Regions from separate parts of the Streptomyces sp. NPDC090499 genome, predicted to be linked through region 1. Evidence: riboswitches for the same ligand, from Rfam matches in the RefSeq annotation. Region 1 holds a riboswitch; the other holds the start of a gene.

Evidence for each region. A riboswitch is a leader RNA that binds a small molecule or an ion and turns the genes downstream of it on or off. The one in region 1 is predicted to bind thiamine pyrophosphate.
Region 2: it holds a riboswitch for thiamine pyrophosphate, as region 1 does, so the genes downstream of both, thiC (phosphomethylpyrimidine synthase ThiC) here and ACIQVL_RS32800 (thiamine ABC transporter substrate binding subunit) in region 1, are expected to answer to the same signal.

Annotation. Positions count from the first base shown of each region.
Region 1 is NZ_JBIVXP010000010.1:249,330-256,775, forward strand. It holds gene ACIQVL_RS32785 (cytochrome P450) at 1-1,010, shown strand, start outside; gene ACIQVL_RS32790 (VOC family protein) at 1,048-1,836, shown strand; gene rlmN (23S rRNA (adenine(2503)-C(2))-methyltransferase RlmN) at 1,905-3,011, shown strand; TPP riboswitch at 3,036-3,143, shown strand; gene ACIQVL_RS32800 (thiamine ABC transporter substrate binding subunit) at 3,216-4,322, shown strand; gene ACIQVL_RS32805 (ABC transporter permease) at 4,364-5,962, shown strand; gene ACIQVL_RS32810 (ABC transporter ATP-binding protein) at 5,962-6,984, shown strand; gene ACIQVL_RS32815 (LAETG motif-containing sortase-dependent surface protein) at 7,068-7,446, opposite strand, start outside.
Region 2 is NZ_JBIVXP010000004.1:158,406-165,851, forward strand. It holds gene ACIQVL_RS16405 (LacI family DNA-binding transcriptional regulator) at 1-72, shown strand, start outside; gene ACIQVL_RS16410 (metallophosphoesterase) at 325-1,410, shown strand; gene ACIQVL_RS16415 (hypothetical protein) at 1,592-2,464, shown strand; gene thiC (phosphomethylpyrimidine synthase ThiC) at 2,556-4,358, opposite strand; TPP riboswitch at 4,351-4,528, opposite strand; gene ACIQVL_RS16425 (YibE/F family protein) at 4,600-6,204, shown strand; gene ACIQVL_RS16430 (SsgA family sporulation/cell division regulator) at 6,385-6,822, opposite strand; gene ACIQVL_RS16435 (IclR family transcriptional regulator) at 6,921-7,446, opposite strand, start outside.

The DNA of each region.
Region 1 (7,446 bases):
AACTGGTCGCCGGCCGCGACGTCACCAGCATGCGCCCGGCGCCCGTGGCCTCCCAGACAGCCGGCCTGCAGTACATCGACCCGCCCGGACACAACCGGCTGCGCCGGGTCGTCGCCCGTGCCTTCACGGGGCGGGCCATGCAGCGGCTGCGGCCGATGGCGGAGCGCAGGGCCGCCGAACTCCTCGACACGATGGCGGCGGCCGGTCCGCCGGCCGACCTCATGGAGCATCTGCACGGGCCGTTCCCGATCGCCGTGATCCGTGACTTCCTCGGCGTCGACGAGAAGGACTGGCACGGCTGGGCGGCGACCGGCGAGGCACTGCTCGCCGCCGGCCCCGACGCCGGGGAACGCACCCGCGAGGCCGCCCGGACCACCCGGGCCCGGATCGCCGAGCTGCTGCGGAGTCGCCGCGAGGAGCCCCGCGAGGACCTCGCGGGAGTGCTGGCCCAGGCCGCCGCGGACGGGGAGATCACCGACGACGAGGCGATCTCCCTGGCCACCGCCGTCCAGGTCAGCGGCGGCCACGCGGTCCGCAACAACAGCGGCTCGATGATGTACGCGCTGCTCACCCACCCCGGGCACCTGGACCGGCTGCGCCGCGAGCCGGAGCTGCTCCCCAAGGCGGTGGACGAGCTGTTCCGCTACGTCCCGCACCGCAACGGCGTGGGCATCCCGCGGGTCGCCGTCGAGGACGTCGAGGTCGGTGGCCGGCTGATCCGGGCCGGTGACGTCGTCTACAACGCCTACGTCGCCGCCAACCGCGACCCCGCTGTCTTCACCGACCCCGACGACCTGGACTTCGACCGCGCCGACGGCCCCCACATCGCCTTCGGCCACGGCCCCCACCACTGCATGGCCGCGATCATGGCCCGCATGGAGGCGGAGACCATGATCGGCTCGGTCCTCGCCCGCTTCCCCGGCATCCGGCTGGCCGTGCCTCCCGAGGAGGTCGAGTTCCAGCGCCAGGGTCTGATCCGCGGACCGCGTACGCTGCCCGTGACCTGGTGACCGGCGCGGGCCGGCGAGGACCGAGGAGGACCCCACGATGCTGACGACCACCTACGTCCCGGGCGCCCCGAACTGGCTGGACCTGGGCACCCCCGACACCGACGCGAGCGTCGCCTTCTACTCGGCCGTCTTCGGCTGGCAGCACCGGTCCGCAGGACCCGAGGCGGGCGGCTACGGCTTCTTCGAGCAGGACGGCGGCACGGTCGCCGGCATCGGCCCGCTCACGGCGGAGGGCGCGACCCCGTCCTGGCGGGTGTACTTCCACACCCCGGACGCCGACGCCACCGCCAAGGCCGTCGAGCAGGCGGGCGGCAGCGTCCGGATCGCCCCGGCGGACGTCTTCGCCTTCGGCCGGGCGGCCGCCTTCGTCGACCCCACCGGCGCGGACTTCGCGGTCTGGCAGCCGGGCGAGACCAAGGGCCTGGACCTGGTCGCGGTCCCCGGGAGCCTGGCCAGGACGGAGCTCTACACCACGGACGCGAACGCGGCGAAGGCGTTCTACGAGTCGGTCTTCTCCTGGCAGACCCGGGACGTGCCGATGGGCCCGGGACTGACCTACACGATCCTCACCCCGGCCGGCGCCGGCCCGGCGGCGGCCCACGGCGGCCTGATGCAGCTGCCCCAGGCCAACCTCGACGCCGGCTCCACCCCGGAGTGGCACCCGTACTTCGAGGTGACCGACTGCGACGCCACCTTCGCCGCCGCCACCGACGCCGGCGCCACCGTCCTCATCCCGGTCACCGAGGCCCCCGGCATCGGCCGCTTCGCCATGTTCCTCGACCCCCTGGGCTCCCTCTTCGCCGTCATCACGACGGCCACGGGCTGAGCCCCCGGCCCCCCCGCCGGACCATCGGTCGCAGGCCACCTCAGTTGATCTGCGACACTGATAAGGCCATGCCTAATCCCGGAGAACTCACTTTCGTCGCGCCGCGCGGAGCCAAGAAGCCGCCGCGGCATCTCGCCGATCTCTCGCCCGCCGAGCGCAAGGACGCGGTGGCCGAGGTCGGGGAGAAGCCGTTTCGTGCCAAGCAGCTGTCGCAGCACTACTTCGCGCGGTATGCCCACGACCCCGAGCAGTGGACCGACATCCCGGCCGGGTCGCGGGACAAGCTGCGGGAGGCGCTGTTCCCCGAGCTGATGACCGTCGTACGGCATCTGTCGACCGACGAGGGGACGACCCGCAAGACGCTGTGGCGGCTGTTCGACGGCACGCTCGTCGAGTCGGTGCTGATGCGGTACCCGGACCGGGTGACCATGTGCATCAGTTCGCAGGCCGGGTGCGGGATGAACTGCCCGTTCTGTGCGACCGGGCAGGCGGGGCTGGACCGGAACCTGTCCACCGCGGAGATCGTGCACCAGATCGTCGACGGGATGCGGGCGCTCCGGGACGGGGAGGTGCCCGGCGGGCCCGCGCGGCTCTCCAACATCGTCTTCATGGGGATGGGCGAGCCGCTCGCCAACTACAAGCGGGTGGTCGGGGCGATCCGGGCGCTCACCGACCCCGCCCCGGACGGACTCGGGCTCTCGCAGCGCGGGATCACCGTCTCGACCGTCGGGCTGGTCCCGGCCATCCACCGGTTCGCCGACGAGGGCTTCAAGTGCCGGCTGGCGATCTCGCTGCACGCCCCCGACGACGAACTGCGCGACACCCTCGTCCCCGTGAACACGCGGTGGAAGGTGCGCGAGGTCCTCGACGCCGGGTTCGAGTACGTCGAGAAGAGCGGGCGGCGGCTCAGCATCGAGTACGCGCTCATCCGCGACATCAACGACCAGGCCTGGCGAGGCGACCGGCTCGGGCGGCTGCTCAAGGGCAAGCCCGTGCACGTCAACCTCATCCCGCTGAACCCGACGCCGGGTTCGAAGTGGACCGCGTCGCGGCCGGAGGACGAGAAGGCGTTCGTCGAGGCGATCGAGGCGCACGGCGTGCCGGTGACGGTCCGGGACACCCGTGGTCAGGAGATCGACGGAGCCTGTGGTCAGCTCGCGGCCACCGAGCGGTAATCTGAGGACCGTAGGTACATCTTCATATTCCGACAGGGGAGCGCCACAGCGCTGAGAGTGCGGCAACCGGGCCGCAGACCCTCTGAACCTCGCCCAGGTCATTCTGGGTAGGAAGTTCGGTCATCACTCAAGCTGTTGCGCCCTGCCCGCACACCGCGGGCAGGGCCGCGTCTCTTCCTGGTCAACCCCAGGAGGAAAACACCAGTGCACACAAGGACCTTCTTGGCCGCGGCCGTAGGGCTCGGCCTCGTCACGCTGTCCGCGTGTTCGTCGTCGTCGGGTTCCGAGGCCGACTCCAAGACCGTCACCCTGGTCAGCCACGACTCGTGGGCCGTCTCCAAGAACGTGCTCCAGGACTTCGAGAAGCAGTCCGGCTACAAGGTCAGGGTCCTCAAGGACGGCGACGCCGGGCAGGCCGTCAACAAGGCGATCCTGACCAAGGACAACCCGCAGGGCGACGTCTTCTTCGGCGTCGACAACACCCTGCTCTCCCGGGCTCTCGACAACGGCCTCTTCCAGCCGTACGAGGCGAAGGGGCTCGGCACGGTCGGCACGGACTACCAGCTCGACGCGGCCAAGCACCGGGTCACGCCCATCGACTACGGCGACATCTGCGTCAACTACGACAAGGCGTACTTCAGCAAGCACAAGCTGACCCCGCCGACGTCCTACGCCGACCTCGTCAAGCCGCAGTACAAGAACCTCCTCGTCACCGAGAACGCGTCCACGTCGTCGCCGGGGCTGGGATTCCTGCTCGGGAGTGCGGCTCAGTACGGGGATGGTGGCACCTCCCGCTCGAGCGAAGCCGAGAGCGGGGGAGGGTGGCAGGGCTACTGGAAGCAGCTCAAGGCCAACGGCGTCAAGGTCGTCGACGGCTGGGAGCAGGCGTACAACGAGGAGTTCTCCGGCTCGGCAGGCGGCAGGAAGGCCGGGGGCGACCGGCCGCTCGTCGTGTCGTACGCCTCCTCGCCGCCCGCCGAGGTCATCTACGCCGACCCGAAGCCGAGCACCGCGCCCACCGGGGTCGCGACCGGCACCTGCTTCCGGCAGATCGAGTTCGCGGGGCTGCTGAGCAACGCGGGGAACACCAAGGGCGGCAAGGCGCTCATCGACTTCCTGGTCTCCAAGGAGTTCCAGGAGGACATGCCGCTGAACATGTTCGTGTACCCGGTGGTGAAGGGCGCGAGCGTGCCCGCCGAGTTCACCAAGTACGGGCCCGCCGCCCAGGACCCCGAGACCATGGCGCCCGACAAGATCGCCGCCAACCGTGACCAGTGGGTCAAGACGTGGACGTCACTCGTACTGAAGTAGCGGCCGGGAGCGGGCGTGGGAGTGCGGCGCGGCTCGGGCTGATGCTCGGGCCGGTCGCGTTCTTCGGCGTCTTCTTCGCCTGGCCGGTCGCGGCGATCGTCACCCGCGGGCTGAAGGTCGACGGGGTGTGGCGGTTCGGGCGGATCGCCGACGTCCTCGGCCAGTCCGACATCCGGCACGTGCTCTGGTTCACCACCTGGCAGGCGCTCGCCTCCACCGCGCTCACCCTGCTGGCCGCGCTGCCCACCGCCTACGTCTTCGCCCGCCTCGACTTCCCGGGCAAGCAGGTGCTGCGGGCCGTGGTGACGGTCCCCTTCGTGCTGCCGACGGTGGTGGTGGGGACCGCGTTCCTCGCCCTCGTCGGGCGGGGCGGCCTGCTGGACGAGCTGTGGGGCGTACGGCTCGACACCACCGTCTGGGCCATCCTGCTGGCGCACGTCTTCTTCAACTACGCGGTCGTCGTACGGACCGTGGGCGGGCTGTGGGCCCAGCTGGACCCGCGGCAGGAGGAGGCCGCCCGGATGCTCGGCGGCTCCCCGCTGGGCGCCTGGCGGAAGGTCACCCTGCCGGCGCTCGTGCCCGCCGTGGCCGCCGCCGCGCTGATGGTCTTCCTGTTCACCTTCACCTCCTTCGGCGTGGTGCAGATCCTCGGCGGTCCGACGTTCTCCACGCTCGAAGTGGAGATCTACCGGCAGACCTCCGAGATCTTCGACCTCTCCACGGCCGCCGTCCTCACCCTCGTGCAGTTCGCCGCGGTCGGCGCGATCCTCGCCGTGCACGCGTGGACGGTACGGCGGCGGGAGACCGCGCTCCGGCTGGTGGACCCGGCGGTGACGGCGCGCCGGCCGCGCGGCGCAGGGCAGTGGGCGCTGCTGGGCGGGGTGCTCGCCACCATCGCCGTGCTCCTCGTGCTGCCGCTGGCCGTGCTGGTACGGCGGTCGCTGGACGGCGGGTTCGGGTACTACCGGGCGCTGGGCGACGCCGACGGCGGAACCTTCCTGGTCGCGCCGATCGAGTCGGTCGTCAACTCGCTGCAGTACGCGGTCGTCGCCACCGCCGTCGCCGTGGTGATCGGCGGGCTCGCCGCCGCCGCGCTGGCCCGGCGGGACGCGGGGCGCCTCGTGCGGGGGTTCGACGCGCTGCTGATGCTGCCGCTCGGGGTGTCCGCGGTGACCGTCGGCTTCGGGTTCCTGATCGCGCTCGACAAGCCGCCGCTGGACCTGCGTCAGTCCTGGATCCTCGTCCCGCTCGCCCAGGCGCTGGTCGGCGTGCCCTTCGTCGTACGGACCATGCTGCCCGTGCTGCGGGCCGTGGACGAGCGGCTGCGCGAGGCGGCGGCCGTGCTCGGGGCCTCGCCCTGGCGGGTGTGGCGGGAGGTCGACCTGCCGCTGGTGCGGCGGGCGCTGCTGATCGCGGCGGGGTTCGCGTTCGCGGTGTCGCTCGGGGAGTTCGGGGCGACGGTGTTCATCGCGCGGCCGGACAACCCGACGCTGCCGGTCGCGGTGGCCCGGCTGCTGTCCCGTCCCGGTGATCTCAACTACGGCCAGGCGATGGCCCTTTCCACGATTCTGATGGTGGTCTGCGCGGTGGCCCTGCTGGTGCTCGAACGGCTGCGGACCGACCGGACGGGGGAGTTCTGATGCCGCTTCTCGAACTGGACCAGGCGACCGTGCGGTTCGGCGGGCGGGCCGTGCTCGACGCCGTCGGCCTGGAGGTGGCCGAGCACGAGGTGGTGTGCGTGCTCGGGCCGAGCGGGAGCGGCAAGTCGACGCTGCTGCGGGCGGTGGCGGGGCTGCAACCGCTCGACTCCGGGCGGGTGTTGCTCGGCGGCGACGATCAGGCGCGGGTGCCGGCGCACCGGCGGGGCGTCGGGCTGATGTTCCAGGACCACCAGCTGTTCCCGCAGCGGGACGTGGGCGGCAACGTGGCCTTCGGGCTGCGGATGCGTGGCGCCGGGAAGGCGCAACAGGTCGAGCGGGTGGGTGAGTTGCTGGAGCTGGTGGGGCTGCCGGGCGCGGCCGGGCGGGCCGTCGCCGGGCTCTCCGGCGGTGAGCAGCAGCGGGTGGCGCTCGCGCGGGCGCTGGCGCCCCGGCCCCGGCTGCTGATGCTCGACGAGCCGCTGGGGCAGCTCGACCGCTCGCTGCGGGAGCGGCTCGTGGTCGAACTCCGTGAGCTGTTCGGGCGGTTGGGCACCACCGTGCTGGCGGTGACGCACGACCAGGGCGAGGCGTTCGCGCTGGCCGACCGGGTGGTGGTGATGCGGGACGGGCGGATCGCCCAGTCCGGCACGCCGCTCGACGTCTGGCAGCGGCCCGCGGACGAGTTCGTGGCCCGCTTCCTCGGCTTCGGCAACGTGGTCCCGGCGACCGTCGAGGGCACGGTCGCGGTGACGCCGTGGGGGAAGGTGCCGGTGCCCGAGGGCTCGGCGCAGGGTTCGCGGACGCTGCTGGTACGGCCGGCGGGTGTGCGGCTCGTCGCAGCCGACGCGGGGCTGCCCTGCACGGTGGCCGCGCGCACCTTCCAGGGCACCCATGTCACCGTCCACCTCCAGCCCCAGGACGGACCTCGGCTGGAGGCGGCCTGCGCGCTGCGGGCGGCGCCGGAGGCCGGGGACGCGGTGGGCGTCGAGTTCGACGCGGCGGAGACCGTCGTACTGGACTGAGGGCGTCGCCGGTACGGCCGAGGCCCGTCCCCCGGGGATACGGGGACGGGCCTCGACGGTGTACGGATGGGGTGGGAAGCGCGTCAGCTGCCGCTGTGCGCCCCACGACGGCGCATGCCGAACCAGACAGCCCCACCGCCGACCGCCACGAGCGCGGCGGCGATACCGGCGATCAGGCCGGTGTTGGAGTTGGCACCGGTCTCGGCGAGGTTCGACTCACCGACGGCCGGGGACGGGGCGTTGTCCGACGTGGTCGCCGGGGCGGTGCTGCTGCTCTCCGAGGCCGACGGGGTCGGGGAGTCCGACTCGGCCGGGGTGGTCTCGGACGCCGAGGGCGACGGGGTGGCCGAGTCCGACGGGGAGGGGCTGGCGCTCTCGTCCGACTTGCACGCGGTCGACGGGGTGGTCAGGTTGGGCGTGATGTCCCTGTCGATCTTGATGCCCTTGGTGTCGACCACCACG
Region 2 (7,446 bases), on a different contig from region 1:
GTGCGCACCTCCTCCCAGCGACGCACCCAGCGCACCACGGTCAGCCCGCCGCGGGCACCGGAGGAGGAGTAGCACGGACACGCGAACGGGGCGGCACGGCTGCCGGGCGTCGTCGGACGGCGGCCGGCAGCCGAACCCCGGGTGGTCGAACCCCTGCCCAACCGGGGCGAAAGCCACCCTGAACTGGAGTCCTGCCCGGATTCACCACCCCTGGGTCATCACACGGCGCGACGGGCATTCCTATGATGGGCCCACGACACCGCGGGCCGCTGCGACCAGGCAGTCCGAAGCGGTGCAGATGCGGCGCGATGGTGGAGGGGTCTGATGACTCAGGGGGCCGGTCAGGGACCCGAGGCGGAGCGGACGGCGACGTTGCGCGACTTCCGGGTGCCCGGGTACGTCAACGAGACCGGTCCGTACGCCGCCAGCATCCACCCCGGCGACGTCGCCCCGCCCCTCGACGACATGTACCCCGAGGGGTATCCGGACGGGTACACGCCCACCCAGCGCGACCTGCCGGTCATCAATCGCGGCGACACGCTCCAGACGTCCGTCGAACCGGCCGCCGCGGCCGCGCAGCCCGCGGACGAGCCCGGCCCGCTGTACGTCGTCGGTGACGTGCACGGCTACTTCGACGAACTGCTCGCCGCGCTGCGGGAGCAGGGCCTGATCGACGCGGACGGGCACTGGTGCGCGGGCGTCGCCCGGCTCTGGTTCCTCGGCGACTTCACCGACCGGGGCCCGGACGGTATCGGCGTCATCGACCTGGTGATGCGGCTGTCCGCCGAGGCGGCGGCGGCCGGCGGCTACTGCAAGGCCCTCATGGGCAACCACGAGCTGCTGCTGCTCGGCGCCAAGCGGTTCGGCGACACCCCCGTCAACTCCGGCGCGGGCACCGCCACCTTCCAGGCGGCCTGGCTGCTCAACGGCGGGCAGAAGACCGACATGGACCGACTCCAGGACCACCACCTGCAGTGGATGGCCCGGCTGGACGCCGTCGAGGAGGTCGACGGCTATCTGCTGGTGCACTCCGACACCACCGCCTACCTCGACTACGGCGACTCGATCGAGGCGGTCAACGACACGGTCCGCGAGACCATCACGCGTAACGACGCGGACGAGGTGTGGGACCTCTTCCGCAAGTTCACCAAGCGCTTCTCCTTCCGCGACGAGGGGGGTGCAGACGCCGTCCGTTCCCTTCTCGATACGTACGGCGGTACCCGCATCGTTCACGGACACAGCCCGATTCCCTATCTGCTGGGCGAAGTCGGCTCCGAGGAGGGCGAAGAGGGCACCGGTCCCGTTGTGGACGGACCGCACGTCTACGCCGACGGGCTCGCCATCGCCATGGACGGCGGCGTGACCATGGCCGGAAAGCTGCTGGTGAGGCAACTCCCGCTCAACACCTGAGCATTAACCGCGCGGTTTCATCCCTCCGACGTCACACACGGGCAACCCTCAATTTCCGGCAACCCCCTGTCACCGCGTGCCGTAACGGCTCTACCATCGGTTTATCCGTAGCAGGCTCCCCTCCGTTTCTGCCCGACGGCTCGCCGGCGTGCGAGCCACCAGCCCTACGGAGCATCGGGGGATGCACATGAACAGCGTTCCGCAGCACCTGCACAGCGAGGACCGCCAGGAATACGAGCGGATCCTCGACGAGGCGCTGCGCTCCGCCCCTTACCGTCCCGAACTGGCCGGTATAGGTCAGCACTTGAACACCGAGCAGCTGCGCACCATGGCGCTCAACGCCACCGCACTGATCACGGCGGCCGCGGCGACCGAGTACCAGCACTATGTGAAGGTCCGCGAGGAACTGCGCAATCCGGCGCGGTCCACCCCGGCCGCCGTCCAGGACTCCGGCTCCGCAGAGCCGGGCGCGGGCGGCGCGCTGGGGCTCGCCACCACTCTCGGCGAGGCCGCCGAGACCACCACCGGCGCGGGAGGCTTCGCCCTCGCCCTGGTCCTGGCGCCGGTGCTCGCCGGCACCGCCGCCGCGATCTTCCTGCTCGTCGGATACGTCCTGAAGATGCTGGACCCGGCCCCGGCGTTCGCCCAGACCATGCTCACCGCGGGCTGGGTGTTCGGCGTCGTGACCGCGGCCGCCATCATCATGGCCGGCGCGGGGCTGCTGCTCACCGCACTGCGCAACAGCCCCTCGCTGGAGGCCGGAGCCTACGGCGAACCCGGCGGGGAGGTGGCCAAGGCCCGGGAGGCCTGGCGGGACGCCGTGCTGGAGCGGGGCATCCTGCCCTTCCTGCGGGAAGCGCTGGCCGCCGACTCCGGCACGGCCGGACTGCGCCGCACCGCCCCGTCGGGCCCGGCGGGCCGGATGCCGCGTCTCGGTTACGACCGCCCCGGCTTCAGCACCGACGACGGCGCCGCACCCGCCCCCCGCCCGAGCTTCACCAGCCCGGACTACACCAGCCCGGACTTCGGAGGCCCGGAACACCAGCCGGAATAACCCGGCTTGCGCCCCCGCCCAGGGGGCGCAGGCCGGACACCCGGCCCACACGAACCCGCTTCCCGAACCTCGTCACACACCCGGCCCGCCATCACTCCGCGATCGGCAGATACACCCGGTTCCCCGCGGCCGCGAACTCCTTGGACTTCTGCGCCATACCCGCCTCGACCTCAGCCTGACTGCCGCCGTGTTCACGGCGGATGTCCTGCGAGATCTTCATCGAGCAGAACTTCGGCCCGCACATCGAGCAGAAGTGAGCCGTCTTCGCCGGCTCCGCCGGAAGCGTCTCGTCGTGGAACTCGCGGGCCGTGTCCGGGTCCAGGGCGAGGTTGAACTGGTCCTCCCACCGGAACTCGAAACGGGCGTCGGACAACGCGTCGTCCCACTCCTGCGCGCCCGGGTGGCCCTTGGCGAGGTCGGCCGCGTGGGCTGCGATCTTGTAGGTGATGACGCCGGTCTTGACGTCGTCCCGGTTGGGCAGGCCCAGGTGCTCCTTGGGCGTGACGTAGCAGAGCATCGCCGTGCCCCACCAGGCGATCATCGCGGCACCGATGCCGGAGGTGATGTGGTCGTAGGCCGGCGCGACGTCCGTGGTCAGCGGGCCGAGCGTATAGAACGGAGCTTCATCGCAGATCTCCTGCTGAAGGTCGATGTTCTCCTTGATCTTGTGCATCGGGACATGGCCCGGGCCTTCGATCATGGTCTGAACATGGAAACGCCTGGCGATCCGGTTGAGTTCCCCGAGCGTGCGCAACTCCGCGAACTGGGCCTCGTCGTTGGCGTCCGCGATGGAACCCGGGCGCAGCCCGTCACCCAGCGAGTACGTGACGTCGTAGGCGGCGAGGATCTCGCAGAGTTCCTCGAAGTTCTCGTACAGGAACGACTCCTTGTGGTGCGCGAGGCACCAGGCAGCCATGATCGAGCCGCCGCGCGAGACGATGCCGGTCTTGCGGTTGGCGGTGAGCGGCACATACGGCAGGCGCACGCCCGCGTGGACGGTCATGTAGTCCACGCCCTGCTCGGCCTGTTCGATCACCGTGTCCTTGTAGATCTCCCAGGTCAGTTCCTCGGCCCTGCCGTCGACCTTCTCCAGCGCCTGGTAGAGCGGCACCGTGCCGATGGGGACGGGGGAGTTGCGCAGCACCCACTCGCGGGTGGTGTGGATGTTGCGGCCGGTGGAGAGGTCCATGACCGTGTCGGCGCCCCAGCGGGTCGCCCAGGTCATCTTCTCGACCTCCTCCTCGATGGAGGAGGTCACCGCGGAGTTGCCGATGTTGGCGTTGACCTTCACCAGGAACCGCTTGCCGATGATCATCGGCTCGATCTCCGGGTGGTTGACGTTGGCGGGCAGTACGGCCCTGCCCGCCGCGATCTCCTCGCGGACCACCTCGGGAGCGACGTTCTCGCGGATGGCCACATACTCCATCTCCGGGGTGATCTCGCCCCGGCGGGCGTAGGCGAGTTGCGTCACCGCCTCGCCTCCCCGGCTGCGGCGCGGCTGGCGCGGGCGGCCCGGGAAGACCGCGTCCAGGTTGCGCAGACCCCCTCGCGGCGAGGTGTGCTTGATCCCGTCGTCCTCGGGACGGACTGGCCGGCCCGCGTACTCCTCGGTGTCGCCGCGGGCGACGATCCAGTTCTCCCGCAGTGGCGGCAGACCCCTGCGGACGTCGGTCTCGACGAGCGGATCGGTGTACGGGCCCGAGGTGTCGTAGAGCGTGACCGACTGCCCGTTGGTGAGATGCACCTGACGGACCGGCACCCGCAGGTCGGGGCGGGAGCCCTCGACATACCCCTTGTGCCAGCCGATGGACTTCCCGGCCTCCGGGGACGTTTCACCCGCAATGGGCTGTTCGTCCTGGCTGAAGGCAGGCGTGCGTGCGTCCTTGTTGGTCATGAGACCTACTCCCTACGCCGGCATTACCCGGTAACAGGTTCGGCGGTCGACGCAGCGGCTTCCGTCGGGCGGCGTTCCATGTGAAACATCACTCGTTCCACGTGAAACATCGCGAATACGGAGGTCAGCGCCCTCTCAGCCCGGTGCTCCGAGCTCCCGCGTGTGCAAAGGTGCCTCCACGCTAGCGTCAATTCGGGCGCGGTGAACAGAGGGCCCCTACCGTTCTTGCGATGATCGGGCGGTGACCTCGACACAGCAGCACCCCTATCCGCCCCCCGACCCGCGGCGCGGCAACGGCGCCCCGCAGGGTGGCGGACCCGGCCACGGGGGCCTTGGTGCCGGTGACGGACACATCCACGGGCAGGGCGAGCAGTACGACCGCGGGCAGCCCCTCGGCAACGCCCACCATCACGACAACGGCCATGCCCACGGCCACGGCGAGGCCCAGCACCGCTCGTCCCACGGCCAGGCTGACGGCCATTCGCCCGCGTCCGGCCCCGACCAGGGCGGCTCCGGGTCAGATGGCGGTCACGGCCACTCGCACGGGCACAGTCACAGCCACGGTCCCGCCGCACCGGTCTCCAAGCACCTGCGGAAGGTCATCGCGGCGATCCTCATCCCCTTCACCGCCGCGGTCGTGGTCGGCCTGGTGGTGCTGTGGCCCGGCGGCGCCCCGCCGCACGAGCGCACGGGTGTCGGCTTCGACCGCCAGACGCAGGCGGCGACGGTCACCAAGGTCGTCTCGGTCAGCTGCAAGTCGGTCAACGCCTCCGGGGGCGGCTCGACCGGCGACGCCTCGACCTCCGACGGCACCTCCTCGACGGAGGAGGGCGGCACCTGCAAGAAGGCCACGGTCCGGGTCGACACCGGCAAGGACAAGGGCCGTACCTTCACCGAGATCGTGCAGCCCGACCAGTCGCGGCAGTTGCACGAGGGCGAGCAGGTCGTGGCCGCGTACGAGCCCTCCGCGCCCAAGGACCTGCAGTACTCGGTCACCGACGTGAACCGGAAGTTCCCGATGGCGCTGCTGGCCGGGATCTTCGCGCTCGCCGTCGTGGTGGTGGGCCGGCTGCGCGGTGTGATGGCGCTGGTCGCGCTGGCCGTCAGCTTCCTGGTGCTGACCATGTTCATCCTGCCGGGGATCCTGCAGGGCTCGAATCCGCTGCTGATGGCGGTGGTCGGGTCGAGCGCCATCATGCTGATCGCCCTGTACATCTGCCACGGCCTGTCGGCCCGGACCTCGGTGGCGGTGCTCGGCACGCTCGTCTCGCTGTGCCTGATCGGGCTGCTCGGTTCGGAGTTCATCGACTGGGCCGCGCTCACCGGCAACACCGACGACAACACCGGCCTGATCCACGGCCTGTATCCGTCGATCGACATGAGCGGCCTGCTGCTGGCCGGTGTCATCATCGGTTCGCTGGGTGTCCTGGACGACGTGACGGTGACCCAGACCTCGGCCGTCTGGGAACTGCACGAGGCCAACCCGACGATGGGCTGGCGCGGGCTGTACCGTGCGGGCATCCGCATCGGCCGCGACCACATCGCCTCCGTCGTCAACACCCTCGTGCTGGCCTACGCGGGTGCCGCGCTGCCCCTGTTGCTGCTCTTCTCGATCGCGCAGAGCAGTGTGGTCACGGTCGCCAACAGCGAGCTGGTGGCCGAGGAGATCGTGCGCACCCTGGTCGGTTCGATCGGCCTGGTCGCCTCGGTGCCGGTCACCACGCTGCTCGCGGCCCTGGTGGTGTCGGCCGACCGGCCGGGCACCGGGAGGGCCGTGTCCGCGGAGGCCGCACCGGCCGGACCGGCTGCGGCGCGCGGTGGGCGGGGGCGCCGGCGGAAGCGGTGAGGTGCGGTGGACGGCCCGGGAGAAGGCCGTCCACGAGGTGGGGGCGCGAGCCGTGCACCGGCGCGGTCGGGGAAGAGTTCCGGCAAGGTCCGCGCAGGAGCGCCCGTGGACACGCAGAAGCGTTCCTGCGTGTCCTCACGCGGCTCGGACGAGCGGCGCGCGGCTCCGTGCCGTAACGCTTCAGCCAGTGCTTGGCTCCTCGGCCAGGATGCGGTCCAGAGCCTCGTCGAGGTGGGCGTCGAAGTCGGCGAGCGAACCCTCCTGGCCAAGCGGCACCAGCTTGTCCGTGCGGTCCAGGAAGGCCACCAGCGGAGGCGCGGAGGACCGGAACACCGCCTGGTCGCCGCCGACCTGAAGCCGGATCAGCACCTCGCCCAGCACCTCGGAATCGGCGGGCGCGATGTGCACATCGCCCTCCCCGCACGGCCGCCCCACCCCGTCGATCAGCAACTCCCGGCCGAAGGCCCAGGTCACCGGAGCGTCCCCGGGCAGATGGAAGGTGAGCCGGACGGCATAGGGATCACAGGTCTCGTAGCGCAACTCCACAGGGATGCGGAAGGAGAGCTCCTCCGAGACGAGAAAGCTCATCATGACTTCTGCTTGTACGGACTCGCGCATTGCCTACCCCGTCATATGACACCGACTGGCCGGGATTTATCCCTTGATGGTGGTCAAATCTTGCTGAAAGTACACGGGAGATCACAAGGAGTGAGTTTTCAGATACTGATAGCGATCGCCAGGGACCCCAGATGCCGGCCCACTTCGGCCTGCAACTGCTGGACGGCGGGCAGCAGCCGGTCGGCCTGGTGGAGAGGGAGGGAAATGGCGATCGTGGCGGCCGTGGTGCCGACGGTGAGGGGGATCGCCGCGCACACCGTCCCCAGCGTGTACTCCTGGCGCTCCACCACCGGCTCCATCCGCCGCGCGCGCTCCAGCCGGCGCAGCAGCGTCTGGTCGTCACGGACCGTGTACGGGGTGAGGTGGCGGACGGGATAGCGGCGGAGATGATCGCGCCGGACGTCCTGGTCCAGCTGGGAGAGGAGACACTGGCCGACGGCGTGGGCGTGCCCGGTCTCGCGGAAGCCGGCCCACTCCTCGACCGCAGGGATGGCCGGGGAGTCGGAGACGCTCATGACCTCGATCTCGCCGTCCCGGTACATGGCGTAGTACACCGGGACACCGATCGAATCCCGCCAGTGGGCGAGGGTGTCGACGACAGCGCTGCGACGTTTCTGCTGCGCT